3 regions of the Streptococcus sp. ELY_86 genome follow, and region 2 is predicted to be linked to each of the others. Evidence: predicted binding sites of a transcription regulator. Region 2 holds the regulator's gene; each other region holds the start of a gene.
The links. Region 2 encodes NrdR, which represses ribonucleotide reductase genes. Its sites were predicted from a motif close to ACACNATATATNGTGT; they were not measured.
Positions count from the first base shown of each region.

Region 1: the regulator NrdR is predicted to act here: its motif matches at 2,396-2,411, upstream of AC4HAN_RS02550 (deoxynucleoside kinase).
Region 3: the regulator NrdR is predicted to act here: its motif matches at 2,233-2,248, upstream of AC4HAN_RS04630 (redoxin NrdH).

Region 1 covers NZ_JBZFUK010000001.1:530,446-540,318, forward strand. The annotation lists gene metG (methionine--tRNA ligase) at 1-1,084, opposite strand, end outside; gene AC4HAN_RS02545 (hypothetical protein) at 1,380-2,213, opposite strand; gene AC4HAN_RS02550 (deoxynucleoside kinase) at 2,529-3,170, shown strand; gene AC4HAN_RS02555 (exodeoxyribonuclease III) at 3,476-4,303, shown strand; gene nth (endonuclease III) at 4,391-5,020, opposite strand; gene AC4HAN_RS02565 (arsenate reductase family protein) at 5,087-5,440, opposite strand; gene AC4HAN_RS02570 (methylated-DNA--[protein]-cysteine S-methyltransferase) at 5,463-5,975, opposite strand; gene AC4HAN_RS02575 (3-phosphoglycerate dehydrogenase family protein) at 6,121-7,314, opposite strand; gene AC4HAN_RS02580 (GNAT family N-acetyltransferase) at 7,407-7,937, opposite strand; gene serC (3-phosphoserine/phosphohydroxythreonine transaminase) at 8,041-9,132, opposite strand; gene rsmI (16S rRNA (cytidine(1402)-2'-O)-methyltransferase) at 9,550-9,873, opposite strand, start outside.
Region 2 covers NZ_JBZFUK010000005.1:61,341-71,213, reverse strand. The annotation lists gene glpK (glycerol kinase GlpK) at 113-1,621, opposite strand; gene AC4HAN_RS07830 (hypothetical protein) at 1,764-1,928, opposite strand; gene AC4HAN_RS07825 (bacteriocin) at 2,365-2,646, shown strand; gene AC4HAN_RS07820 (hypothetical protein) at 2,673-2,840, shown strand; gene AC4HAN_RS07815 (HI_0552 family protein) at 2,980-3,603, opposite strand; gene der (ribosome biogenesis GTPase Der) at 3,657-4,967, opposite strand; gene dnaI (primosomal protein DnaI) at 4,980-5,882, opposite strand; gene AC4HAN_RS07800 (DnaD domain protein) at 5,883-7,052, opposite strand; gene nrdR (transcriptional regulator NrdR) at 7,039-7,530, opposite strand; gene AC4HAN_RS07790 (response regulator transcription factor) at 7,708-8,397, opposite strand; gene AC4HAN_RS07785 (YceD family protein) at 8,757-9,293, opposite strand; gene htpX (zinc metalloprotease HtpX) at 9,534-9,873, opposite strand, start outside.
Region 3 covers NZ_JBZFUK010000002.1:343,976-353,848, reverse strand. The annotation lists gene nrdE (class 1b ribonucleoside-diphosphate reductase subunit alpha) at 1-1,783, opposite strand, end outside; gene AC4HAN_RS04630 (redoxin NrdH) at 1,886-2,110, opposite strand; gene AC4HAN_RS04625 (hypothetical protein) at 2,401-2,523, shown strand; gene icd (NADP-dependent isocitrate dehydrogenase) at 2,546-3,721, shown strand; gene AC4HAN_RS04615 (putative ABC transporter permease) at 3,920-4,714, shown strand; gene AC4HAN_RS04610 (phosphocarrier protein HPr) at 5,069-5,332, shown strand; gene ptsP (phosphoenolpyruvate--protein phosphotransferase) at 5,337-7,070, shown strand; gene AC4HAN_RS04600 (NADP-dependent glyceraldehyde-3-phosphate dehydrogenase) at 7,303-8,730, shown strand; gene AC4HAN_RS04595 (phosphoenolpyruvate carboxykinase (ATP)) at 8,843-9,873, shown strand, end outside.

The DNA of each region.
Region 1 (9,873 bases), on a different contig from region 2:
ATTCATAATTGATACGGCCGACATAATCTTCAGGTGTGAAAGTTCCGTCTGATCCGACCGGTAAAGAACGCATGAGATAGTAACGAAGAGCATCAAGGCCGTAGCGCTCTACCAGCATTTCCGGATAGACAACATTGCCTTTTGATTTGGACATTTTGCCGTCTTTCATGACAAACCAGCCGTGGGCAATAAGGCGCTCAGGCAATTTCATATCCAGCATCATGAGCATGATAGGCCAGTAAATACTATGGAAACGCAGAATATCTTTACCAACCATATGAAAGACCGTACCATTCCAGAATTTATCAAAATTAGCATGATCTTCCTGACCGTAACCAAGGGCTGTCGCATAGTTGAGAAGAGCATCAATCCAAACGTAAACAACATGTTTAGGATTTGAAGGCACCTTAACTCCCCAGGTAAAGGAGGTCCGTGACACCGCCAAATCTTCCAGACCAGGCTCGATGAAATTTTTAATGATTTCATTCATACGGCCGTCCGGCTGGATAAAGTCAGGATGCGCATGGAAAAAGTCTACCAAACGATCAGCATACTTGCCCAGACGCAGGAAATAAGACTCTTCTGATACCCATTCCACCTCGTGGCCAGACGGAGCAATACCGCCGATGACCTTGCCGGCTTCATCGCGAAAGACTTCTGCCAGCTGACTTTCGGTGAAAAATTCCTCATCCGAAACAGAATACCAGCCTGAGTATTCGCCTAAGTAAATATCGTCCTGTGCCAGCAATTTTTCAAAGACATCAGCCACTGCTTTTTCATGATAATCGTCAGTCGTACGGATAAACTTGTCATACGAAATATCAAGGAGCTTCCAAAGCTTCTTCACACCTACTGCCATACCGTCCACATAAGCTTGAGGGGTGACGCCGGCTTCTTCAGCCTTTTGCTGAATTTTTTGTCCGTGCTCATCAAGACCGGTCAGATAAAAAACATCGTAGTTCATCATGCGCTTATAACGGGCTAAAACATCGCAGGCAATAGTCGTATAGGCCGAACCGATATGAAGTTTGCCGGATGGGTAATAAATCGGTGTTGTGATATAAAATGGCTTTTTATCGCTCATGTTTAAGATACCAAGAACGTAAAAACAAGCTAAAGACAGCCTTACTCAAAAAACAGAAAAAATCCAGCTTTCAGCTGCTGAAAATGCTGCTTGTACGTTCGTTTCCTTTCTCATCCGAGGCAGATGAAACCTCTTTTTAATAACACTTTATTATAGCATAAATTGCCTATTATGAAAGCTCAAAATCAAAAAACGGTCTTAGAAGCCCCGGCTTTATCTGAAAATAAAAAAGAGCGGAATACGGGCACAATTGGCAGAATCAACTGTGCTCTTCCCGCTCTTTTTAAACTGCTCTTTAATAATTATTGAGCTTTTTTAAAGATTTACGTTCTTCATTTTCAATTTTTTTATAATTTTTAAGTAATTTATCAGCTGCTTTGCCTGTCCGCTTAGCGTAAGTTATTTTCTCTCTCAGTTTACCCTTGTTATTATAGGCTTTGAGGGTTAAGCGATTGCCTTTTTTCTGATAAGTTATCTTGCCTTTTTTCTCATCCTTAAAGTCTTTTTTATAGTCCTTCATTATGTCTTGAAGATCATTGTCGGAGGTATATTTATTTTGAACATAATCGTCAATATAATCGTTCAAGCCATCAATAAAGTCCTTTTGGGAAATCGTCATCCGAATTTCTCTTTTCCAGATATTAGCCTGATGTGTCGGTTTCATGTGACCGGTGTAAGTTGTCCGAGCATTGAGAAAAAGATTGTCTTGCTCCATATTATCAGGCAAATCTATATCATAATTCAGTTTATAATAAGCATAAGTTTTCAGGTAATTCTTTTTAACGACTAAAAATTGATGATAAGTAATATTGCTTTTTTTGTTTTCCTTGTCAACATCAATCCACTCATCCTTTTTAGTGCTGTAGGAAGAAGCCGACACCTGTTCCCAAGTACCGTCTATATTGCCGGAATAGTAATAATAAGCCGCAGCGCCGCCGGCAATCAAGAGCAGTACAGCAAAGACTGACACTAAACTGATGATAACAATGGTTGAGGTCTTCATTTTTTTCTTTGGCTGCTGACGGGACACTGTAAATTCTCCTCTCTGAAAAGCTGCCTGAAATTCTTCTTGACTGGGTTCGCGTCCGTTTGCTGCACGGAACTGTTGTTGCCATTCATTTTGATTCATCTTAGACTCCTTAATAATTTATTACTCTTTTATTTTACCATACTTACAGCCTAATTTATCAGAATTTTTAAATTGTTTTTTCGATTTTAAGCTGTTTTCATCTAACGGGAAAGGCTGAGTCCTCATTGAGCAGGCCTTATTTTAACAAACCTTAAAATTATTGTGATTTAAGACTTGATTAAATACAATATGTAGTGTTATTATATTAATTGCTGTACAATATATTGTGGGGTTATATTTTAATACTCTTTTGAGATTTCATCAGCTGTCTGAGCAGCAAAATAGCATTTACTGATTTGGAGGTACTTTACAATCGTGATTATACTAGCTGGGATGATCGGCGTCGGAAAAACAACCTATACATCCCGTATTGCTGAAAGTTTAGGAACACAGGCCTTTTTTGAACCTGTTGATAACAACCCTATTTTGGATAAGTACTATGAAGATCCTGAAAAATACGGTTTTGCTTTGCAGATTTATTTTCTAAACAAACGGTTTAAATCCATTAAAAGCGCCTACCATGAGGACAATAATGTTTTAGACCGCTCCATCTACGAGGATGCTCTGTTTACTTATATCAATACCTTACAGGGAAGCATCAGCCAGCAGGAATATCAGATTTATCTGGAGCTCTTGGACAATATGATGGAAGAAATCAAGGGTCTGCCCAAGAAAGCACCGGACCTTTTAATCTATTTAGACGGCAGCTTTGACCACATTTTAAACAATATCAAAAAGCGCGGCCGCTCCTTTGAGCAGCCGACAAAAGATAACGGCTTGCTGGATTACTATCAGCTTTTGCACAGTAACTACAAGGACTGGTACGACAGCTATGATTACAGCCCTAAAATGCGGATTCAAACAGATGACTTTGATATCAATAACCCCAAGGATTGGGAGACTGTCTACCGTATGATTCAGCAAGAAATGAGCGCCCTTGGAATAGGCGATCGCTGACAGAAAACAACGGCTGCTTTGTCTTGTCGGTTTTCTGTGATAAAGCATTAGATGTCATTTCCCGGGCTGCTTTGACCTGCCCTAAAGGGCTGGTCAAAGTCCGGCATCAGACCAAAATCAGTTCAGGCTGTTTCAGTCGCTCTGAAGCTTATTTTTTGATACAATAATAAAAAAATGAATTAGAAAGATTGAACATAGGCGAAAAAGCTTCTTGAAAGCTTCTGCAAAACAGACAGGAAAGGCTTTGATTTTCCGCTTAGTCCCGCAGTCTGCCGAATTTGGGATATGTTCTTGGTATCTTACTTATGAAACTCATTTCATGGAATATTGACTCGCTCAATGCTGCTTTAACCAGCGACTCAGCCCGGGCCTTGCTTTCACGTGCGGTTATCGATACTTTAGCTGAGAAAAAGCCTGATATCATTGCTATCCAGGAAACAAAACTGCCTGCTAAGGGGCCGACAAAAAAGCACTTGGAAATTCTTAAAAGCTATTTTGCTGATTACGATATCGCCTGGCGCTCTTCTGTAGAGCCTGCACGCAAAGGTTATGCCGGTACCATGTTCCTTTATAAATCAGAGCTTAATCCAACAGTTACTTATCCCAATATCGGGGCTCCGGCAACTATGGACGCCGAAGGCCGAATCATTACGCTTGAATTTGATAACTTTTTTGTAACTCAAGTGTACACACCTAATGCCGGCGACGGCCTGAAACGTCTGGAAGACAGACAAATTTGGGATGAAAAATATGCCGATTACCTGGCAGAATTGGATAGGCAAAAACCTGTTTTAGCCGCAGGCGACTACAATGTTGCCCATGAGGAAATTGACCTGGCTCATCCCTCAAGCAACCGCCGCTCTCCGGGCTTTACAGATGAAGAGCGGGCAGGATTTACCAATTTATTAGCCAAGGGCTTTACCGATACCTTCCGCTATGTGCACGGTGATATTCCTGATGTTTACTCCTGGTGGGCTCAGCGCAGCAAGACCAGCAAAATCAACAACTCAGGCTGGAGAATTGATTACTGGCTGACCAGCAACCGCATTGCCGATAAAGTCCTTAAATCTGAGATGATCGATTCAGGAGCACGGCAGGATCACACGCCGATTATGATAAAGATTGACTTGTAAGAAGCCTTTATACTAAATAAAAAACAAAAAGATTGAGGCAGAAGCTTATGCAGCTCTGCCTCAATCTTTTTTGGTCTGATTATTTAATTAGCAGTCTGAAAAATCATAAAGCTGGGGATACTTATGACACTCAGGATTTTTGGGATGGCAAATCTCCCGTCCAAAATAAATCATGGCCTGATGGGCTGACAGCCACAGTTCCGGCGGCAAAACATCAGTAACACGCTTTTCCACTTCCAAAGGTGTTGCCGATTTTTTAACGATATCATGGTGCTTACAGATACGGCTGACATGAGTGTCAACGGCAAAAGCAGGAAAACCAAAGCCCACACTCATAACAACATTAGCCGTTTTTCTGCCGACACCTGATAAACCTTCCAGCTCTTTTCTCGTATGAGGCACTTCTCCCCCATACCTGTCCATCAGCTGCTGCGAACAGTCTTTCAAAAATTTTGCCTTGTTGCGGTAAAGACCGATTTTTGAAATGTGAGATTCAATATCTTTTAAATCTGCCTTTGCCAAATCATCAGGTTTGGGATAGGCAGCAAATAAAGCCGGTGTTACCTTATTGACAGCAGCATCCGTCGTTTGAGCCGACAAAATCACGGCAATCAGCAGTTCAAAATGATTGTTAAAATTTAAGCTGGGCTTGGCATCCGGATAAAGCGCAATAATTTCTTCTAAGACCTTGCGAGCCCGTTTTTTCGATAAGACCATAACAACTCCCGTTCTTCTTGTTTCCATTATAGCATGAAAACTAAAAGAAAGAAAAAATCTCGGCTTTTAAAAGCTGAGATTGGCATAGTTAGTCCGATAGCCGACCTGTATAAGTTTGCCATCCTTTATCAAAAGCGGACGCTTAATCAGCATACCGTCACCTGCTAATAAGTCAGCAGCTTCATCAAGGCTGAGCTGATCTATTTTGTCCTTTAGCCCCAGTGCACGATAGGATTGACCGGACGTATTGAAAAATTTTTTCAGCTCCAGTCCGCTGGTCGTTATCAAATCTTTTATAAAATCTGCCTGCGGCGGATTCTTTTTAATATCAACGGCCTGATAGGCAAGTCCCAGCTGATCCAGTTCTGCCTTAGCCTTGCGGCAGGTACTGCATTTAGGGTGTTCATAAAATACAAGCATCATTTCTCCTTTCTTTTCTATCTTAACGAGAAGAACGGCTGCTTGTCAAGAGTTTAACACCTTCGTGCTGCAAGAGCCATCGTTTTTTGTCTGTACCGCTGGCATAGCCTGTTATCTGACCATGGGAGCCCAGCACCCGGTGGCAGGGAACGATGATACTTAAAGGATTGCGTCCGACAGCTCCGCCAACTGCTCTGGCAGAACGGCAGTTTATCTTCTTAGCAATATCACCGTAGGTCAGCGTTTGACCAAAAGGAATCTCCTGCAGCACCTGCCAGACCTGTTTTTGAAAAGAAGTTCCTCGGGGAGACAGCAAAAGTTCACCCTGCTTGGGATTTTCTCCGGCAAAATAAGCATCCAGCCACTGCTTCGCCTGGCTTAATACAGTGTTGGGAGCTGCCATAAATGCTTCGTCAGCTATGCCCTGCTCAAAATATTTTTGACCGGCAAACCAAGCACCAATAAGCCCTTGCTTATCGGCGACCAACGACAAATCTCCCAAAGGAGAATGATAGATTTGTTTGTATAGGGTCATAACAGCCTCCTTTAGAGTTAACAAAAGCTTCCCATGAACCATCATGAATTTTTGCAGCTCCGATTGTAAATTAAAAGTGATAAGAAAAGGGTGATTGTTAGTCCAAGGTCTAAACCAAACTAACACTACCCTTATTTTCAGCTGTTTATTTAGCGGCCTTGATCTTTCCTTTAATCAAGCGGACACGGACAATATTGTCACTGGCTTCAAAATTAGCAACCAGCTCATCAATTTTTGCCTTGTCAGTTTCATCAAGGTCAAGAATTGTATAAGCGTAGTTTCCTCTTGAACGATTGAGGATATTATCAATATTAATATCCAGATTAGAAACGGCAGTTGACAGACGCGCTACAATATTAGGAACATTTTTATTGATTAATGTAATCCGGTAAGGTGCTGTCAGCGCTTGGTGCATATTAGGGAAATTAACAGAATTTGTAATTTCGCCGGTTTCCATGAAACGGCGGATAGTTTGTCCGGCCATAATAGCACAGTTGAGCTCCGCTTCTGCAGTAGAGCCGCCGACATGCGGAAAGACCGTAATTCCTTCTTTATTGAGCAGTTCTTCTGTTCCAAAATCGGTAAAGTAGTGTCTGACAACACCTGTTTCAAGCGCATCAAACAGGTCTGTATTATTTACCAGTTCACCGCGGGCAAAATTAATGACAACCGTTCCCTTTTTCATCAGACCAAAACTGTCTGCATTAAAAGTATCCTTGGTATCTTCTGTCAAAGGAACGTGGATGGTGATGTAATCTGAGTTTTCAAAAATGTCGTTCAAATCGTTGACACGTTTGACATGGCTGGAGATGTTCCAAGCGGTTTCAATAGAAACGTAAGGGTCATAGCCCAGCACATTCATACCCAGACGGCGGGCATCATTGGCAATACGGGCACCGATGGCACCAAGACCGATAACTCCCAGTGTTTTTCCGGAAATTTCGCTGCCTGCAAATTGTTTTTTCCCAGCTTCAACCTGCTTAGGCACATCATCACCTGTCAGAGTATTAACCCAGCGGTTAGCAGAGATGTAGTCACGCGCAGATAAGAGGAGTGATGCAATGACAGCCTCTTTGACTGCATTGGCATTGGCACCAGGCGTATTAAAAACGACAATTCCTTTGGCAGTGGCCGCATCAATTGGAATGTTATTGGTTCCTGCACCCGCACGGGCAATAGCTTTCAGGTTATCCGGAAAATTAGCCTTATGAAGATTTTCACTCCGAATAATATAGGCATCCGGATTGTCTTTCAAATCTCCGTCAATTTGAAAACCATTGCCTAATTCTTTCAAGCCGATTTGATTAATATTGTTAAATGTTCTTACACTAAATACCATACTTGCTTGCGCCTCGGAAAATCCTTGGCGCTTTCCTTTCTACTATGATCTGATACTGCCTGCAGCAGGCAGTTCAGGAAGTCCGATCTCAATTATTCTTCAATTTCCTGATAGAGACTGTTTTCACTTTTTGTTTTTATCTTTTGATAGGCCAGTCTGACACCGTCTATAGGAACTTTCCCGCAATAGACAAAGCCGAGCTTTTCCAGAATATGCTGCATAGCCTTATTTTTTTCATGAGTGTCGCAGCGAAAATCATGCCCGGCATAACCTTCAATCAAGCCCTGAAGAAAGGTCTGAGCAACCTGCTGCCCGCGGTAAGAACCGGCTACAGCAATCCTATGAAAGGTTATATAGCGGCGGTTGTTGTGCTTCCACTCACCCTCATAAATCTGATCATAAGCGGCCTCATGTCCGTCAATAACTGCTGCATAAGCCACAATCTGCTCTTCATCAAGGGCAACATAGCCACGGCCTTCTAAAATATCTTCAAAAATGATGTCTTGATTAGGATAATCTCCCTGCCATTGATCGCTCCCGTAAGAAGCTATTTCCTGTTTGGCTTCATCAATGATAGACAGTATCTGATTGACTTCATTTGGAAAAGCTAATCTAATTTCCATTTTCTACCACCTGTGTTCAAGGCTGCACCTTTTTTATTTTTCAGCTTTTGAGACTAAATAATACCGACAGCTGTTTGCTTTTAAATCCAAAAAAGCTTAAGTATTACTTATTTTCCTGTTCAAATTTCCGCATAAAATCAATCAAATCCAGCACACCTTGACGCGGGAAGGCATTGTAAAGACTGGCACGCATACCTCCGACGCTGCGGTGACCCTTGATATTTTTGAAGCCTAAGGCATCGGCCTGAGCAACAAAGTCAGCATCTAAATCCTTACTTGGAGTCACAAACGGAATATTGGCTACAGAACGATCCTTAGGATTTTTGACAGGACTGCTGTAGAAGTCAGACTGTTCGATAAAGTCATAGAGCAGACCCGATTTTTCACGGTTTATCTTTTCCATGGCATCAACGCCGCCCAGTTCTTTGACCCATTCAAAGACTAATTTGGCTATATAAATGCCGTAAGTCGGCGGTGTATTGTAAAGGGAACCGGCATCGGCCTGAATACGATAGTCAAGCATACTTGAAAGCACTGGCTCGTCATTTAACAAATCTTCACGAACAATAACAATAGTGACACCGGCAGGTCCGATATTTTTCTGAGCACCGGCATAGATGAGGCCAAAATCAGCTACATTGTAGCGGACAGCCAAAATGTTAGAAGACATATCAGCTACGATTGGCACACCGTTGGTTTCAGGAAGGTCATAAATAGCTGTTCCTTCAATCGTATTATTGGTCGTGATATGCACATACGCTGCATCTTTATCAATCTGCTTGCTGTCAATTTCCGGGATATGATCATAAACTGTATCTTCTGACGAAGCCAATAGAACCGGTTCAAAAGGAATCGTTTTGGACAATTTCACAGCTTCCAGATAGGCTTTTTTCCCCCAGGAACCTGCTACCACATAGTAGGCTTTGCGGCCACGGGCAAGATTGAGCGGCAGCATTGAAAATTGAGTTGAGGCTCCGCCTTGCAAAAAAAGCACCTTATAATTATCAGGAATAGCCATCAAATCGCGGAGCAGGCGCTCAGCATTTTTGATGATATCATCAAATTCTTTGGAGCGATGAGATAATTCCATAACGCTCATCCCTGAGTGATTATAATCCAAAAATTCGGCCTGTGCTTTTTCAAGAACAGGTTTTGGCAAGACTGCAGGACCTGCAGAGAAATTGTAAATTGTCATCTGATACCTCCTTAAAGTAAGTAAATTATATCACAAATTTTCAGAATGTTGTAACTTAATTTCATCTAGCGATAATTTTTAAAGATTTGGATGGGATAACAGATAAAAAACAAACGGCAGAAAGACCGTGAAAATTCAGCCGGCCTGGTTCATGTGAGACAAAACAGGCAGAAATGGCAGATTTGAAATTCATCTTTTGTAAGAAAACGGCAACAGCAAAAAACCAGGACAGTATTCCCGGTTTTTTGCGGTCAGCTGGTTTATGAGTCAAGTCCTCAGCTCAAAACAAAGAAGCAAAGCTGAATCACGGTTTCCTCAGAAAGCGAAACCCTGCCTGCGAAAAACAGAACTTATGATTTCTCGTTTTTCAATTGACTGCGCCAAGGTGACTGGCACGGCGGGCTTTCCAATTTTATCTTAGCTTTCTTCTTTTTTCCCCAGATGGTGGTAGGCTTGATAGACCTCCTGTCTCGTCAAGCCATGGGTCTTAGCAATTGTTTTAATGGCCTGATTGGGTTTTGAGCCTTGATCGATTAAGAGCTGCACTTGTCTCAGAACTTCCTGTTCGGACAGCTCTTCTGAGACTTCTTGCTTCTGATAGCCCGAAACAAGCAGCAGGCACTCCCCTTTCAAAGGATTTTCAGCAATGTAGGACAGAATTTCTGTCAGACTGCCTCTTTGATATTCTTCATAAAGCTTGGTTAATTCCCTGACCAAAACGATCTGCCTGTCGCCATAGAC
Region 2 (9,873 bases):
CTTTTTTGATTAATTCAGCAATTTTCTAACTAAAAGGAAAAGACAAAAATGTCCCATAGCAACTTGACAGCTGACGATAAGCCCAAAATAAAGGCGCTATTAGGAATTTTCCTCATTTTTTATCCTTAACAGCAAAATAACGAGTGGCGGCAACAGCTTTTTGCCAGCCGCGGTAGAGCTCTTGTGCTTCTTTGACAGGCATTGATGGTTCAAATCGCTGACCGCCAGCAAAAAGCCCCTTTAATTCTTCTGTATCTTGCCAATAACCAACAGCCAAACCTGCTAGGAAAGCTGCTCCCAGAGCTGTTGTTTCCAGATTAGCTACCCGTTTAATCGGTATCTGCAGAATATCTGCTTGAAACTGCATAAGATAAGTATTCATAGCCGCACCGCCATCCACCCGCAGCTGGGGAATAGCGATACCCGTATCAGCCCGCATGGTATCTATGACATCGCGCGTCTGATACGCTAATGACTGCAAGGTTGCTTTAATAAGGTCATCGTCGCTCGTTCCGCGGGTCAGACCAAAAACCGCACCGCGCGCTTCGCTGTCCCAGTAAGGAGCTCCAAGTCCTGTGAAAGCAGGAACCAGATAAACTTCGTTATGGCTTTTAGAACGGTAGGCCGCCGCTTGAGAATCAGGTGCTGAAGCTAAGAGATGCAATTTATCGCGCAGCCATTGCAGGGCAGAGCCTGCTACAAAGACAGAACCTTCCAAAGCATAGGTCACTTCTCCATCTAAAGCATAAGCAATCGTCGTTAAAAGATGATTGGCTGACTTAATGGGCTGTGCTCCTGTATTCATAACAATAAAAGCACCTGTCCCATAAGTATTTTTGACCATTCCTTCTTCCAAGGCCAACTGTCCAAAGAGAGCCGCCTGCTGGTCTCCTGCCATGCCGCAAATAGGAACGGAACTGCCAAAAAAGTGAAAAGGAACGGTATGTCCGTATATTTCTGAATTAGCCTTTACTTCCGGCAAGAGCTTGGACGGAATTTGCAGCAAATCCAGAATCTCTTGATCCCAAGTCAACTCATGTATATTAAACAGCATGGTTCGGCTGGCATTAGAATAATCTGTCATATGCGCCTGCCCGCCTGTTAAACGCCAGAGCAGCCAAGTGTCAATCGTCCCAAAGAGCAGCTCCCCATTTTCTGCCCGCTTTTGGGCACCTGGTACTTGGTCTAAGATCCAGCGAATCTTAGTGGCCGAAAAATAAGCATCAACAATTAAGCCTGTTCTGGCATGGATCATCTCCTGATAACCGTCAGCTACCAGCTGATCAGCAATACTGCTGGTCTGTCTGGACTGCCAGACAATCGCATGGTAGATGGGCAAGCCTGTTGCCTTATCCCAGATAACCGTAGTTTCACGCTGATTGGTAATGCCGATGCCTGCAATCTGCTGAGGTTTAATACCGGACTCAATAAAAAGAGTTGCTAAAGTCGCCTGCACAGCATTCCAAATCTCGTTAGCATCGTGTTCGACCCAGCCGGGCTGCGGAAAATATTGGGGAAATTCTTTTTGAGCTTCATGTACTTTCTTTCCCGCTTTGTCGAAAAGAATGGTCCGCGTTGACGTTGTTCCCTCATCAATTGCTAAAATATAAGATTCTGTCACCTGTCGTCTCCTTTTGATAACGTTTACAGACATTATACCTTACTCGCTTTCTTTTCACAAGGCGAGAAAAAAGAGCCTTTTAGAAGACCCTGTTATCTCTGATAAAATATTAGCGAAAAGACATCAAAAAGTCTACTTGACCTTACTTTTTGTCAGCCTTACCGTATTCTCTAAAAACGCCGAATAAAACCAGCAGCATGCCAATAAGGGCAAATGTTATCTGCAGCATATTACTTGATGTTAAGAGAACCCTAATCCCTAAAAATAAGACTATCAATACACAAGGAATAACTAAATATTTTTTCATATTATGAACCCCTGCTAGTATAATCAACTGACAATATTAACAAAAGCTATTTTGCTGTCTGCAAAGCCAACAACGTTATTTCTAATATTACCTTACCATTTTAAGTTCGCAGTTTTCAAAAATTCGCAAATACGAAAATTTATTTTTACTTATTTGCATATGTGCAAATAAGCTGTTTTACAATTATCAACTCAATAAATATACAGCAATCAGGTCGATTATAAAAAGAGGATGGTTCTTACCTACTATCCGTTTATGTATTGATGGTATTTTAATAATTATGTTACCATAATATTATTTTTAAAGAAAATATTCAGAAAGTAAAAGGGATATTTTCAAGAAGGTAACGTTTTCACAACAATTAATTTCATTCCTTGATTTTTACAAAAAAAGTATTTTTATGAATATAAATTATAAAAAAAGGAGATCTTGTTGAATGAACACTTTAGCTTTTGAACAATTTGAAACGTTGGATACCGAATCTCTGTCATCCGTTGAGGCCGGCGGTGTTCTTTTAGGTGCCGTTGGTGCCGTAGCCGGAGGAGTGGGCGGCTTCTTAACGGGAGGGGTTGCCGGAGCAGCCGTTGGAACAGTAACTCTTCCAGTTGTCGGAACCGTTGCAGGAACTACAGTCGGGGCTATCGGCGGAGCTGTAACCGGCGCTGCTACTTTAGGTCTGGCTGGAGCCAGTGTTGATAATTGGGGCCCTTGGATTTAATTTGCTGCTAGAAAGAAGGTGGCTCTATGTTATCACCTAAATTTGCTTGGCTTGTTCTTGCAAGCTATCCTATCTTACTGATGATTTCACTGTTATTTCCAATTAAAAATATTAAGCCTATTGTATTTACAATATTGCTGGTCGAAAATCTTTTGGTGATTGCACTTTACTTAAAAGGAAAGTATTTTGCATAATATCACGTGAAAACAGCTTCAAGTCAAATAACAACAGCCTGATTCCTAGGTTTCAAAGGAATCAGGCTGTTTTTTTATCCTATTGGCTATTGACAAAACAAATCCCATAAAAGTTTAAGTCAAAGCGGCCCAACATCTTTCATCTGGTTGCCTGGTAATAAGGCATAAGCTTGTCAAATCCCTGAGCCAATTGATTTGTCAATTCAGATAAAACCATGTGTTCTGTCACAGGAACATCATACTTGACCAAAACTTTTCGAACCTGACCGCTTGCAACTTTTTCACCTAACTCCCGACGATTTGCTTCAGTTCCTGCAAGACGGTGGCTGAGACCGTTTTCCTGAGCAAAATAGTAAAGCGGCTCAGCAATCGGTATTTCCAAAACCTGATGCTGCTTAAGGAGCGTCGTTTCTGATTTTTTGCGTTCGACAAAACTGACTTCCACACTAATGCCAAAGTCCTCAGACTGGCCATAGAGCCTTATGGCAAGACCAACATCAGACTGGCTGTCCTCCGGTCTTTTAAAATAACACCAAAAATGAGGTCTGGCTATCTGAGCCTGACTGGCCCAATTACTGACACGAGTCATCTGAAACGGCGCAACTTTAGGTTCCAGAGTTTTGGCGATTTCTGTAAATTCCTGACGGGCAGCCTGACCCAGAGACTTTAAAGCCAGCATTTCTCCCGCTAGAGGCCCTGACTTTTCGGGCTTGGTATATTTGAACCCTTGCTGACTCAAATATTTTTGAATAGCTTGATACATCATAATCTCTTTTCTCTATCCATGAGACTAGACACTTGCCAAAGAGATAGCCCTTACTTACGTTTTCGGGCAATCAAACGGATAGGAGTGCCTTCAAACACAAAGGCTTCGCGGATTTGATTTTCTAAGAAACGCAGATATGAAAAATGCATCAGCTCTTCTTCATTGACAAAAATAATAAAGGTCGGCGGTTTGACAGAGACCTGTGTCGCATAGAATATTTTAAGCCGGCGGCCTTTATCAGTCGGTGTTGGATTAACGGCAACGGCATCCATGATAACATCATTGAGCACTGCTGACGGAATACGCATATTTTGGCTCTGGCTGATTTGTTTAATCATCTCCGGCAGCTTATTAAGACGCTGTTTGGTTAGAGCAGAGACAAAGACAATCGGTGCATAAGTGATATATTGGAAACTGTCTCTCAGATCAAGCTCCCACTGGGCAACTGTATGGTTGTCTTTTTTTATGGTATCCCACTTATTGACAACAAGAATGATGCCCTTGCCGGCTTCATGAGCAAAACCTGCAATGCGTTTGTCATACTCCCGAATTCCTTCTTCTGCATTGATAACCATAAGGACAATATCAGAACGGTCAATGGCACGCATGGCACGCATGACGGAGTACTTTTCAGTGTTTTCGTAAACCTTGCCGGATTTTCGCATACCGGCAGTATCGATCATGATAAATTCCTGACCCTCACTGTCTGTAAAATGCGTATCAACAGCATCACGCGTTGTTCCTGCAACGGGACTTGCAATCACGCGCTCTTCCCCCAAAATAGCGTTAATTAGGCTGGACTTGCCAACATTGGGACGGCCGATTAAACTGAATTTTATCACATCAGGATTGTCTTCTTCGAGTTTTGTCGGAAGATTTTGCACAATCGCATCGAGCACATCTCCAGTACCCAGTCCGTGCACAGATGAAACAGGATAGGGATCTCCCAGACCAAGTGAATAAAAATCATAAATGTCATTGCGCATTTCAGGATTGTCAACCTTATTGACAGCAAGAATAACCGGCTTTTGGGTACGGTAGAGAATTCTTGCGACATATTCATCAGCATCTGTAATGCCTTCTCTGCCGGATACCACAAAGACAATGACATCAGCCTCTGTCATAGCGATATCAGCCTGGTGCTTGATTTGTTCCATAAAGGGGGCATCAACATCATCAATACCGCCTGTATCAATCAAAGAAAACTTGCGGTTGAGCCACTCGGCACTGGCATAGATGCGGTCCCTTGTCACGCCTTCAACATCTTCAACGATGGAAATGCGTTCCCCGGCTATACGGTTAAAAAGCGTTGATTTGCCGACATTGGGACGGCCGACAATCGCTACGGTTGGTAAAGCCATTACTGCTCCTTCTTATCTTCTGTTTTCACCTTCTAGGTGAATTTCTTTTGCTAAATAGCGGATCCGCTCCATGACACGCTTAGCCTGCCAGGTTTCGTCACTGCCGCGGATATTGGCTAATTTAGCCTCTAAATCTTTAAAACTGTAGTTAGAGGTAAAAAAGGTAGGCAGCTCCTCTAACATGCGGTACTGCAAAATAACCTGCAAAACTTCATCCCGAATCCAGGAAGTGCTTTGTTCGGCACCGATATCATCCAAGATTAAGACTTCAGCTTTCTTGACAGCATCAATCTCGTCTTTAACAGTTCCTGTATTGATGGCATTTTTCACGTCAATAGTAAAACTTGGAAAATGCAGCAGGGTAGTCGCTGCGCCCTTTTGCTCAGAGAGTTCATGAGCCATGGCCGCCATCAGATAAGACTTACCAATCCCCATGTCTCCATAAAGATAGAGTCCTTTTTGGTCGGGACTGGGATAATTTTCAACAAAATCAGCAACCATCTTAAAAACATCTAACCGTTTGACATCATCGAGACTGATATCATCAAAAGAGATGTTTTTATAAGATCTTGGAAGGCTGACCACATTGATTCGTTCTGAAACCGCCTGCTTCTTCTGAGACTCTTTGAGCTCCTTGGTTTCCAAATAAGAAACATCAGCATAGCCTTCATTCATGGTCAGAATCGGCTGATAGCCCTTGGCCACGTAGTTCTCATCGTGATTTTTAAAGCGCTCGCGCTCCAAAAGGTACTGATTGAACTTAGGAAGACTAAGCTTAATCTGCTCCTGACTCAGATGGTGAGCACTGATAAAATCAGCAATATCTTGGTCTGACAAAATAGTCTGCATCATTTTTTCAGTATCATAGTGCTTTTTAGTATTCTTTTTAGCCAGTGTTTGCCCAATCTTTTCCATCTACTCACCATCCTTTCTCAATCTGGCAAGCGTCTGACGCTTAATTTCGTCCAGGCGCGCCTGCTCATCTGCTGTTGTTTCATTTTTATAATCCTGATTGCTCCACTCGGGGACATTACTCTTTGGTTTAGTTTTTCCCTGGTTTTGCTTCGTCCTGCGTTCAGAAAAAGCACGCATCTTCTCAACAGCCTGCTCTGCAGAAGCAACTTTTTGATAGGCAAAATCGTTGGCAATTTTCATCAGATAACGCTTGTTGAGGTTGGCTGAGTTGGTCTTAGATACAGTATATAAAACCATAACATTGATGACCTCATCTAAAAAACTCATTTCAGCCAAATCAGCCAGCAGTTTTCTCTCATCTGCAGTAATCGCTGCGTGCCGCGCCTTCTTGATCTTAGCCAGAAAAACCTCAGGCCGGTCAGACTTAGCTTCATGAATAACAACCTGCTCTTCCTTGGAAAATTGGCTGAGCGTGTCGTCGTGCTTAGCCTGTTCTTTTTTCAGCCGCATGCGCCTGGTCGAAATCTTATGCTGACTGGCTGTCTCTTTTGCCAAAAGATAGGTTTCATACCACGTTAATTTGTACTTTTCAGAAATCACATATAAGGCAACCGCATCTGTCCGTTCATCAGCAAACTGCAGGCCGTCTCTAGCCATCAAATGCTTAAAACTCTCTAAGTCAAAGTCTGTTTTGCTTTTAACTGCTTCCTGCGGCCGAGGCTGCTCTTCTGTATAGCCGAAAACATCAGAAAACCGTTTGGACAGATTGCTGGCTTCCTTAGGAACTTCCAGTTCCAAATGCTCCAAAGCAACCTGACCGATTTTTTGTTCCAAGAGGTTGCGATAAACGGCATTCCTGCAAAAAGCTTCAGCTGTCAAAGGCGCCTGCAATTTTACATAATAAAAGCCGTCTTTCTCATAAAAAGCCAAAAGATCCATGGCCGTCAAAAGAGACAGGGATTCTTCAAAACGAGTCATACCAAATTGTGTATGGTTAAGAATTTCACTGAATTTGTGCCTTTTCTCACCATTATCAAAAAAACTGGCGAAATACTGATAAAGAGCGGCAGCGTCACTGCCGATAATGGGCAAATAAAAGCGCATGAGGCTGACCGTATCAGGCAGGAGATAGTTCTGCCTGACATAGAGAAATTCATCAATCGGTTTCATCTAACTTACTCTTTTTCTTACTTCTGACACGGTTGGTAATTTGCTGCAGGAGTGCTTCGATTTCATCGACATCCTTAAAGCTGCGGTAGACACTGGCAAAGCGAACGTAAGTAATCTCATCAAGCTCAGCCAGCTCATCCATGACCAGATTTCCGATGACAACGCTGGAAACTTCGCTGTCATAATCGCTGCGGATTTTTTGCTCAATATCATTGACAACTTTTTCAATAGCACTGCTGGAGACAGGACGTTTCTGAGCACTGCGGATAATACCATTGAAAATTTTATCACGGGAAAATTGCTCTCTGGTTCCATCCTTTTTGACCACTAAAAGCGGCAGTTCTTCAATTCTTTCAAAGGTTGTAAAACGTGTATGGCAATTTTCACATTCTCGGCGGCGTCTGATTGTGTTGCCTTCCTCAGCTTGACGGCTGTCAACAACACTGGATTTTAAATAATTACATTTAGGACAGCGCATGAAAACACCTCACTTCTTGATTCAGGTTAGTACTTTATTTTACCATATTTTGGTCTGGAACAAAAGTAAGCAGCAGCCAAATGAATCCTGTATGCCTGCCAGCGGCAATGTTTTTTGTTCAGCACACCTCCGCACAAAAACAAAGGGCAGAAATTTCTTTCTCCCCTTTGCTTTAATCTATTTTTCGCGGATGACATAGCCCATGCCGCGGACAGTCTGAATATAGCTTTCTTTTCCGGAAACATCGATTTTACCGCGCAGGTAACGAATATAGACATCAACGACATTTGTTTCAGCCTCTTGATCATATTTCCAGACCCGATCCAAAAGTTCTTCTCGGGTCATAACCTGATTGAGGTTTTCCATAAGAGCACTGAGCAGATCAAATTCTCGCTTGGTTAAAGGTATGGTTTCACCATTTCGAATGGCAGCCCGATTGTGTACATCCAGCTGCAGATCACGGTAGGCACTGTCTTTCTTTACGGAATGCTTGGCTCTTTCAATATCCTGGCGGCGGAAAATCGCACGAACCCGAGCCAGTAATTCTTCAATAGCAAAAGGTTTTACAACATAGCCATCTGCGCCGCGGTCCAAGCCGGTGACAATATCCATAGTAGAATCACGGGCAGTAATCATTATAATATAAGTTGTTTTTTCCAGCTGCAGCCGGCGCGTTACTTCATAGCCGTCCATCTTCGGCAGCATCAAATCAAGAAGGATCAAGTCAAAGTCTCTTTCAAGAGCCCTGTCTAAGCCGGAACGTCCGTCATGTTCCACGTCAACTTCATACCCCTCATGCTGCAGTTCCAGAGAAACAAATTTTGCCAGATTTTTTTCGTCTTCAATAATTAAAATACTTTTAGCCATATACCCCTCTGCTTATTATTCTAATATAGTTTTCTAATATTATTCCAATAAAATAAAGTTTTTATAATTAAACTATAAAGTCTGGGCAACAAACTTATTACAGTTCTATAAGGTCATTATTTTTTTATTATGATGACGGATAATCCCTTTATTATCAAGGAAAAAAGAACTTCATCAAATCCCTTTTTAAAATTTTATTTTTTAAAATAATCCACCAGTTTTTTCATTATACTATTTCTATTTTCTTTTTTCAATGGCTGTTCTTAATTTTTCTCAGTCAATTTCTAAGAAAAAAATTTGAGTTATTCAACAACTTGAAACCTTGAACCTGTTTCCTGACATCCGGCAGCAGAAAAAAATTATTCTTCGTCAAATAATCCATCCAAAGCCGCAAAAGGACTCTCTTTTTCCTTTTTTTCTTTCTGCAGATTTTGGTAATCTTCCTCACTGAGGAGAGTCCAATCCTGTCCTGAAGGCAGATTCTGATTTTGCTTTTCTTCTTCAGTAAGAATTTTCAAAGGAATATTGAGTAAGATATTATCAATAGCACTTTCTTCCAAATCAATGGTTCCATCTTCCAAAATTAAGACAAGATCCTCATCTACCAGATCTTTCTTATCTTCTAAGCGGCTGTTTTCTACAAAGACTTCATTGATAAAGAGTGTTTTTGCTTGTTTCACTGTTTCTAAAGAACGGCTGGAAGGCAGGCTGATTGTGTAGCTCAGCTCATAATTTAACAGATACAGCCCATCATCATAGCTGACTCTTCCCTTGGCAAAAACGTCTTCAAGCGCTAAAACATCGGGGTTTCTTTCCTTTACAGCTCCTTCAACAGACAGCTCCTCTTCAAACGCCAGGCCTTCCGGCTGCTTTTTTATATCACTAATCGTAAACATTGTTGATTTCCTCCTGTGATGTTTAAATTGTTAACATTATATCAATAATCTACTGACTTGTCCCTCAATTCCTGTTTAAACTGCAGCATTTAAAAAGAGCAGAAACCAATCACCCGCATTAAAGGAATCGATTGCTTTTTTCTGCTCTTGTGTTTTAAAATGAACTGATTCTTAAAAACTTTCAGGAATGATTCTTTTGTTTAAGTCCTTAATTTCTGATTTTTAAAGTATCTTTCTTTGCTACATTTGTTCCAAACGTTTAATACGGTCCGCAAGGGGCGGATGGGTATAAAACAGATGCTGCATACTGGATTTTTTCTGCGGATCGTTGATATAGAGCGCAGCGCTGGCATCATCAACAGGATGGGCCATGGGCTGAGACTGCTCTAACTTGTGCAGAGCCTTAATCATTCCTTGCGGATTGCGGGTTAATTCAACTGAACTGGCATCAGCCAAATACTCACGCTGGCGGGAAATAGCCAGCTGAACTAAACTAGCTGCCAAAGGCGCCAAGACAATCGCTAAAATGGAAAAGACCAGCAAAATAATCTGCACATAACCGCCGCCTTCATTATTATTT
Region 3 (9,873 bases), on a different contig from region 2:
GAATTGAAGCAGACACATCATTGATATAAGAAATCGATCCATTTGGAGCCACCGCTAAGCGATTTTGATGGTAAAGCCCATCTGTCATAACAGCCTGACGCAGAGCCTGCCAGTCAGCAGCCTGAGGAATGAAGTGATCTTTAAACAGTTCCTTAACAAGGTCGGATTTTGGAACGAACTGGCCAGTGACATACTTATCAAAATAAGAGCCGTCAGCGTATTTTGACTTTTCAAAACCGACAAAGGATTCCTTGCGTTCACGGGCAATATTATTGGATTCCACCAAGGTCCAGTAATTCATAAGCATAAAATAGATATTGGTAAATTCAATAGATTCCGGACTGCCGTACTCAATGTGATGCTGTGCCAAGTAGGAGTGCAGTCCCATGGCACCGAGCCCGAACGTGTGAGCCTGAGCGTTGCCGTGCTTGATAGTTGGAACAGCTTCAATGCTTGATGAATCTGTCACAAAGGTCAGTGCGCGTGTCATGGCTTTGATGGAGCGGCCAAAGTCAGGGGAAGTCATCATATTGACAACATTTGTTGAACCAAGATTACATGAAATATCGGTTCCCATTTTAACAAATTCCTGAGCATCGTTGATTTCACTCGGTGTTTGTACCTGCAGAATTTCCGAACAGAGATTGGACATGACAATTTTGCCGTCAATCGGGTTGGCACGGTTGGCAGTATCGACATTGACAACATAAGGGTAGCCTGATTCCTGCTGCAGTTTGGAGATTTCCGTTTCCAAATCGCGGGCACGAATCTTGGTTTTGATAATATTAGGATTGGCCGCCAATTCGTCATATTTTTCCGTAATATCTATATAATTAAAAGGAATGCCGTACTCACGTTCGACAGAATAGGGGCTAAAGAGATACATGTCTTGATTCTTGCGGGCCAATTCATAAAACTTATCCGGGATGACAACACCCAAAGATAAAGTTTTGACACGAACCTTTTCATCGGCATTTTCTTTTTTAGTAGAAAGAAAGGCGATGATATCCGGGTGAAAGACATTGAGGTAAACAACCCCCGCACCTTGGCGCTGACCCAATTGGTTGGAGTAAGAAAAGCTGTCTTCAAAAAGCTTCATGACAGGAACAACTCCTGAGGCTGCACCGTCAAAGCCCTTGATAGGAGCTCCGGCTTCGCGCAGATTGCTGAGGGAAATTCCCACACCGCCCCCGATACGGGATAACTGCAGAGCAGAGTTGATAGAGCGGCCGATAGAATTCATGTCATCGGTCACCTGAATAAGGAAACACGAAACCAATTCGCCTCGGCGGCTGCGGCCGGCATTAAGAAAGCTTGGTGTCGCAGGCTGATAGCGCTGAGCAATCATTTCCATGGCCAGATCTTTTGCCAGTTCTTCATTGCCGTCAGCAAAGTAAAGAGCATTGAAGAGAACACGGTCTTCAATATTTTCAAGATAAGCTTCGCCGTCATTGGTTTTAAGAGCGTATTGCTGGTAGAATTTATAGGCCGCCATAAATGATTTAAAATGGAAATCATAATCATAAAGAGACCGGGAAAGCTTTTCGATAAATTCAGGTTTGTATTTGGCAATAAAAGCTGATTCAATATAGTCATTGTCAATCAGAAAACGAATCTTATCCGTAATACTGTCAAAAGCTTTGGTATTCGGGCGTACATTTTCAGCAAAGAAAGCATTCAGGGCTTCTTTGTCCTTATGCAGCGGAATCTGCCCGTTGACGGGACGGTTAATTTCATTGTTGAGGCGGAAGTAAGAGACATCGCCGAGATTTTTGAGACTCATCTATAAGTTCCTATTCCTTACTAATTTCATCATGTTTTCTTTGGATAAGGGCAGAGCTGTGTTTTTAAAGCAGCCGGCCTTAGTTGTTTAAAATCCTTAAATTTAAATAAGGGCTTTTAATTTGGCAGGCTGAAAACCTGAAAAGACTGTGTCACCTGCTTCAATGACAGGAGCAGCAGTAAAGCCTAAGCTTTTTACATAGTCAATTTTGTCCGGCTGTTCATCGATATTGATTTCTTCAAAAGCAACATCGTGCTGTTCCAGGAACTTCTTGGTCATTTTGCATTGCATGCAGTTATTTTTTGAAAAAACAGTTATTTTGGCCATTTTCTTCTCCTAAAATTTAGATTTTTTTACAAGTTGCTTTACTAGGATATCTAAATTCAGGAAAAAAAGCAAGAAAATTTGCTTGAAAAAACACAAAATATAGTATAGCTATCTTAGAAGTTCCACAAGATATAGTGTTTTTGGGCTGTGCCTGCCTTCAATAGACCAAAGACTGCCAGTACAGCACAGAATGCAGGTCCATATTTGTCCGATGGTCCAGAAAATTGTATAATTTTCATTAAATAAGCTAAAAAAAGCTCCACAAGGCTACTGACGCATCAGTTTTTCCTTTGGATCAGCAAGTCAGCCATTATGATTTTCAAAAATCTGCAGGTGTTCCAACAGCCGTCGGTTTGGCTGCTATGCGTGATGCTGTTCTTCAAATTGGCGGTACTTTCAGTGGCTGTTCTTAAGAAATAAAACGGAGATTAACCAATGGCAGAAAAAGTAACATTTAAAAACGGGAAATTACACGTTCCTGACTGTCCTGTTATTCCTTATATTGAAGGAGACGGTGTCGGGCAGGATATCTGGAAGAACGCACAGCCCGTATTTGACCGGGCGGTTGAAAAAGCCTATAAAGGTAAGAGACAAATCGAATGGCTGGAAGTCTTAGCCGGAAAAAAAGCCTTCAGCCAAAGCGGCGTCTGGCTGCCAGATGCCAGCTTGGAAGTTATCAAAAGTCACCTGCTTGCTATAAAAGGCCCTTTGGAAACACCGGTTGGCAGCGGTATCCGATCACTAAATGTTGCTTTGCGTCAGGAACTGGATCTTTTTGCCTGTGTCCGCCCTGTCCGCTATTTCCAAGGTGTTCCCAGTCCGCTTAAGCACCCAGAGAAAACAGACATCACTATCTTTCGTGAAAATACGGAGGATATTTATGCAGGGATTGAATGGGAGGCCGGCAGCAGTCAGGTTCAAAAGGTCATTGAGTTTTTGCAGACACAGATGCAGGTTCAAAAAATCCGTTTTCCTGAGAGCAGCAGTATCGGTATCAAGCCGATTTCTATTGAAGGCAGCAAACGTCTGATTCGATCAGCTATTGACTATGCTCTGGCTAAGGGGCTTAGGAAGGTCACATTAGTACACAAGGGAAACATTCAAAAATTTACAGAAGGAGGCTTTAGAAAGTGGGGTTATGAACTGGCTCAAGAGGAGTATGCTGCTGAACTTGAAAAGAGCCGACTGGTGGTTGATGACATCATTGCCGATAATTTCCTGCAGCAGATTCTTCTCAATCCTGAACGTTTTGACGTAGTTGCTCTGACCAATCTCAATGGTGACTATGCCAGCGATGCTTTGGCAGCACAGGTCGGCGGCATCGGTATTTCACCCGGAGCTAATATTAATTATCAAACGGGGCATGCTGTTTTTGAGGCAACGCACGGTACTGCTCCGGATATAGCAGGACAAAATAAGGCCAATCCTTGTTCACTGCTCCTGTCGGGCTGCATGCTGTTTGAGTATATAGGCTGGAAAGAAGCGGCTGAACTGATAAAAGCAGCTATTGAAAAAACTTTTGCTGCCGGCTGTTTTACAGCTGATCTGGCAGGAGAAGCACCGTCTTATTCAACCAGTGAATTTACCAAAGTGCTGATGGAAAACCTATAAGAAAAATGACTGACGAACTGAAACGGCATCCAGCTGTCAGATTTTCTGCTTGATTTTTGGAGTCAGTCCAGCAGTTTTTAGCTGCCGCTGTGATCTATGAATAATAATCCAGACCTGTATTTCTTCTTTTAATCCTGTTTGGTATCTATGGCTGAAAAGAGATATAATATAACTATATATCAGGAAAGGCGGCTGTTTATGCCCTATTCACTTTCGGATCTTATCTATCTTTTCTTTGTTTATTCATTTATAGGCTGGCTGTGGGAGACCGTTTACTGCTCTATTCAGGACAGACAGTTTGATTACCGCGGTTTTTTGTTCGGACCTTACTGTCCGGTCTATGGTTTTGCAGTGACGACTGTTTTGATTTTTACCGACCCTTTTCAGGACAATCTTCTTGGGCTCTTTTTGAGCGGCATCGTGATTGCAACAGCTTTTGAATACTTTGCCGGCTGGTTTTTAGAAACCTTCTTTCACATGAAATTGTGGGACTACAGTCAGGAATTTGGTAATATAAAAGGAAGAATTGCACCGCTTATTTCACTTTTTTGGGGACTGGGCATCGTCGTTCTTGTTCGCTGGATTCAGCCAAGTGTCATGGCACTTATCCTCAGACTGGACGACTGGTGGGCAGGTGTGATTGTTTTTGTGATGATGCTTGACTTTATCTGGACGGTCAGGGATACTGTTAAATTTCACGAGGCTGCGCTTGCTCTCGAGGAATATATCCGAGCAGAGCAAGAACGTATCAGAGAATCTGTCAGGCAGGAAGTCGATGATTTAGCGGAGCAGGCCGAGCTTATCAGCCAGCGCTTAGCAGAATTTCGCCTACATCTGGATGACTTTTTACATGCTAAAAGCATTCGGCCTTTCCGATTCAATCAGCGCCGTCTTTTAAGGAACTACAGTAAATTTAAGGAAATTGATGCTCCGTTTGTCACAGAAGTCCGTAAGCAGGCAGCGTCATTTAAAGACAGAGTCAAAAAGAAATAGCGCAGCTGCTGTTTCTTTTTGATTTGGTCTAAGCAAAGGGACAGGCCTGGGTCTGATTGTCAGTTTTTGAGATGCCAATAGGGAGATTTCGTGACATTTGTCATTATTTCATTTTTCCTGACTGAGGGTTGTACAGTATTTTTCAAAGGAGGTGTGCACAGTATTTCCAACGCTTGCTTGGCCGGCAGGAGAGCCTTATAAAAAGCACTGTAAATTATTGAAAATGATTTGCATTATTCTTCCAATTTGGACTTTAGTTCTTGAAAATCGAATTTCAATATGCTATAATCTAGAATTGTAAGGGTTATCATCAGGATAATTCAAAAAAACACATATTAAAAGGAGAACCATACTATGGCTTCAAAAGATTTTCACATTGTTGCAGAAACAGGAATTCATGCGCGCCCAGCTACTTTGCTTGTGCAAACAGCAAGCAAATTTGCTTCAGATATTACACTTGACTACAAAGGAAAAGCTGTAAACCTTAAATCAATCATGGGTGTTATGAGCCTTGGTGTTGGTCAAGGTGCAGATGTTACAATCACTGCCGAAGGTGCAGATGCTGATGATGCAATTGCAGCTATTGATGAAACTATGACTAAAGAAGGATTGGCATAAAGATATGACAGAAATGCTTAAAGGAATTGCAGCATCTGACGGTGTTGCCGTTGCTAAGGCATATCTGCTTGTCCAGCCGGATTTGTCCTTTGAGACAGTTACTGTCGAAGATACAAAGGCCGAAGAAGCTCGTTTGGATGCAGCTCTAGAAGCTTCCCAGGACGAGCTTTCTCTTATCCGTGCAAAAGCAGTAGATACCCTTGGCGAAGAAGCCGCAGCTGTATTTGATGCTCATTTGATGGTTCTTGCAGATCCGGAAATGATCGGTCAAATCAAAGAAACGATTCGTGCAAAACAAGTTAACGCAGAAAGTGCTCTTAAAGAAGTAACAGACATGTTTGTGACCTTGTTTGAAAACATGGAAGACAATCCCTACATGCAGGAACGTGCGGCGGATATTCGTGACGTTGCCAAGCGTGTTTTGGCTCATCTTTTAGGTGTTGAACTGCCAAATCCGGCAACTATCAGCGAAGAATCAATTGTGATTGCGCACGACTTGACTCCGTCTGACACTGCTCAGCTGGATGCTAATTTTGTTAAGGCTTTCGTCACTAATATCGGCGGCCGTACCAGCCACTCAGCTATCATGGCAAGGACGCTTGAAATTGCTGCGGTGCTTGGAACAAATGACATCACTGAACGTGTTAAAAACGGAGACATTGTTGCTGTCAACGGTATCACCGGTCAGGTTATTATTAATCCGACTGATGAGCAAGTGGCAGAATTTAAAGCAGCCGGCGAAGCCTATGCGAAACAAAAAGCTGAGTGGGCTCTCCTTAAAGATGCTGAAACAGTGACTGCTGATGGCAAACATTTTGAATTGGCTGCTAATATCGGTACACCTAAAGATGTTGAAGGCGTTAACAACAACGGTGCTGAAGCTATTGGTCTCTACCGTACAGAGTTCCTTTATATGGATTCACAGGACTTCCCGACAGAAGATGAGCAATACGAAGCTTATAAAGCTGTTCTTGAAGGCATGAACGGTAAACCGGTCGTAGTGCGTACAATGGACATCGGCGGAGACAAAGAACTTCCTTACTTTGATTTGCCAAAAGAAATGAACCCATTCCTTGGTTTCCGTGCGCTTCGTATTTCGATTTCAGAAACCGGCAACCAAATGTTCCGGACACAATTGCGTGCTCTTCTGCGTGCATCTGTGCATGGTCAATTGCGCATCATGTTCCCGATGGTGGCTCTTGTTACTGAATTCCGCAAGGCTAAAGGAATCCTTGAAGAAGAAAAAGCAAAACTTAAAGCAGAGGGTGTTGCTGTCTCTGATGATATTCAAGTAGGTATCATGATTGAAATTCCAGCAGCAGCGATGCTGGCGGATCAATTTGCCAAAGAAGTTGATTTCTTCTCTATCGGTACAAATGACCTCATCCAATACACGATGGCAGCTGACCGTATGAACGAACAAGTTTCATACCTCTACCAACCATATAACCCATCAATTCTTCGCTTGGTTGACCGTGTTGTTAAAGCGGCACATGCTGAAGGTAAATGGGCTGGTATGTGCGGTGAAATGGCTGGCGATCAAACGGCTGTTCCACTCTTGGTCGGTATCGGACTTGATGAATTCTCAATGAGTGCAACTTCTGTTCTGCGCACGCGCAGTCTCATGAAGAAGCTTGATACCAAGAAAATGGAAGAATTGGCTCAGCGCGCTCTTACGGAATGTGCTACCATGGAAGAAGTTCTTGAACTTGAAAAAGAATACATTGATTTTGATTAATCAGGAAAAAGATTGGAAATGCAATTTCCGGTCTTTTTTTGTAAAGCGGCTTCTATTTTTCTCTTAACTGCGTTTAAAGGATTTAAAAATCCGCAGGCCGGCTAAATTATTAGGCGAAGTAAAAGGAAATAAATCGTTTTGTCTTAATTTTCTGACTTTTGTCGTAGTAAAAGATTGAAAAAAATCAAAAAAGTGATAAAATAAGGATATTACAGTAAAAAGGAGATATACTTTGACAAAACAGTATAAAAATTATGTCAACGGTGAATGGAAACTATCTCAAGATGAGATTAAAATTTACGCTCCCGCTTCAGGTGAAGAGCTTGGTTCTGTTCCTGCTATGAGCACTGATGAAGTAGATTATGTCTATGCTTCAGCTAAAGCTGCATTTCCGGCTTGGCGTGCGCTTTCTTATGTGGAGCGTGCTAACTATATCCGCAAAGCAGCTGATATTTTGCAAAGTAAGGCAGAAGCGATCGGTTCTGTCCTTTCCAAAGAAATTGCTAAAGGGCTAAAATCATCTGTCGGTGAGGTTACACGTACAGTAGAAATCATGGAATTTGCGGCTGCTGAAGGCGTTCGTACACAAGGTGAAGTCCTTGAAGGCGGAAGCTTCGAAGCTGCCAGCAAGAAAAAAATTGCCGTGGTTCGCCGTGAGCCAGTAGGACTTGTTTTAGCGATTTCGCCATTTAATTATCCAGTGAATCTTGCCGGTTCAAAAATTGCTCCGGCGCTTATCACAGGAAATGTTGTTGCCTTTAAACCACCAACGCAAGGTTCAATTTCTGGTCTTCTTTTGGCAGAAGCCTTTGCAGAAGCCGGACTTCCTGCCGGTGTCTTTAATACAATTACCGGACGCGGTTCTGTTATCGGTGATTATATTGTTGAGCATAAGGCTGTTGACTTTATCAACTTTACCGGTTCGACACCGGTTGGTGAAAATATTGGCCGTTTGGCTGGTATGCGTCCAATCATGCTTGAACTTGGCGGTAAAGATGCGGCTATCGTGCTTGAGGATGCTGATCTTGAGCTGACAGCTAAAAATATCGTTGACGGTGCCTTTGGCTACTCAGGTCAGCGTTGTACAGCTGTTAAACGCGTTCTTGTCATGGACAGCGTTGCTGATGAATTGTCTAAGCTTATCGTTGAGCGGGTCAATAACTTAACTGTTGGTTTACCGGAAGATAACACTGACATCACACCATTGATTGATACTAAAGCTGCTGATTATGTAGAAGGTCTTATCAATGATGCCAAAGAACGCGGTGCAACAGCCCTGACTGACATCAAACGTGAAGGCAATACTATTTATCCGACAGTCTTTGATAATGTCACAACGGACATGCGTTTGGCTTGGGAAGAACCATTTGGTCCAGTGCTTCCGATTATTCGTGTCAATTCAATTGAAGAAGCTGTTCACATTGCTAACCAATCTGAATTTGGCTTGCAAAGTGCTGTTTTCACCAATGATTATCCAATGGCTTTCAAAATTGCAGAGCAGCTTGAAGTCGGTACTGTTCATATCAACAATAAGACACAGCGCGGTACAGATAACTTCCCATTCTTGGGTGCTAAAAAATCAGGTGTCAATACACAAGGTGTTAAATACTCTATCGAAGCTATGACTAGAATTAAATCAGTTGTATTTGATATCAAATAAACCTTTATGAAACTCAGTTTTTGCTGAGTTTCATTTAATTTTCAAAAAAATGATAACGTTTACATAAAAATGTGGTATAATAATAAAAGATAATATTTTGAGGAGGAATATAATGGTCACACGACAACATTTTTCAGAAGAGTCTATGCGCAAAAATAACCCTTATTTTTCAGCATTAAAGACAACCATCGAAACTGCTTTTTACGAAAATCACGTGGTTTCGTTAAAGGGGCTGGCAGAAGCTTACCGCTTAGCCGCTAAAGCTCCCAATACTATCGTTTTAGATTCACCAGTTGCTCACGCCGATGATTTGGGTCTTCCGCGGGATGCTAAAATCCTCTTGGAAAATTCAGGCGGTATTGTCGGGCGGACTGCCAAAGCACGTCGGATTTTCGGACGAGACAGTGCAGAAGATGCTAAAATTTTGCAAATTGTGCGTGAAGCAATTTTCCAAGCAAGACACCGCACCTTTTACCGTGCAGATGCTATTGTAGGCCTTGATGAAGCCTTCATGCTCCGCGCTCATTTGATGGTTCCGCAGGATGATATCAATAATCTGTATTCATGGCTTAATAACTTCCAGATGTTAAACGATACCTACCGTGCACGTTTGAAAAATTCCAAACGCTATGAAGAAACGGATATTTATATCTTCTCAGATCCGGAATGGAGCCACCCTGATTATCCGGATGGATTGGTTTACTTTGACACGAATCATAACTGTGCAGCTATCTTGGGTCTTCACTATTTTGGAGAATTGAAGAAAGCAACGCTGACCTTAGCTTGGGGTACTGCCAATCGGAATAAGTTTGTTGCCTGCCACGGCGGACTGAAAATTTTTGAAAAAGACAATCAAGAATCACACGTAGCTTCTTTCTTCGGACTTTCCGGTTCCGGTAAATCAACATTAACCCATGCAAAACATGACGGTAAATACAATATTAATGTGCTGCATGACGATGCCTTTGTCATTTCTGAGGAAGACGGCTCAACAATCGCTCTGGAACCTTCCTATTTCGATAAGACCAGTGATTATCCGGCAGGGCACAGAGAACAAAAATACTTTGTAACCGTTCAAAACTGCGGTGCTGCCTTGGATAAAGAAGGGCATCTTCGTTTGGTGACAGAAGACGTCCGCAACGG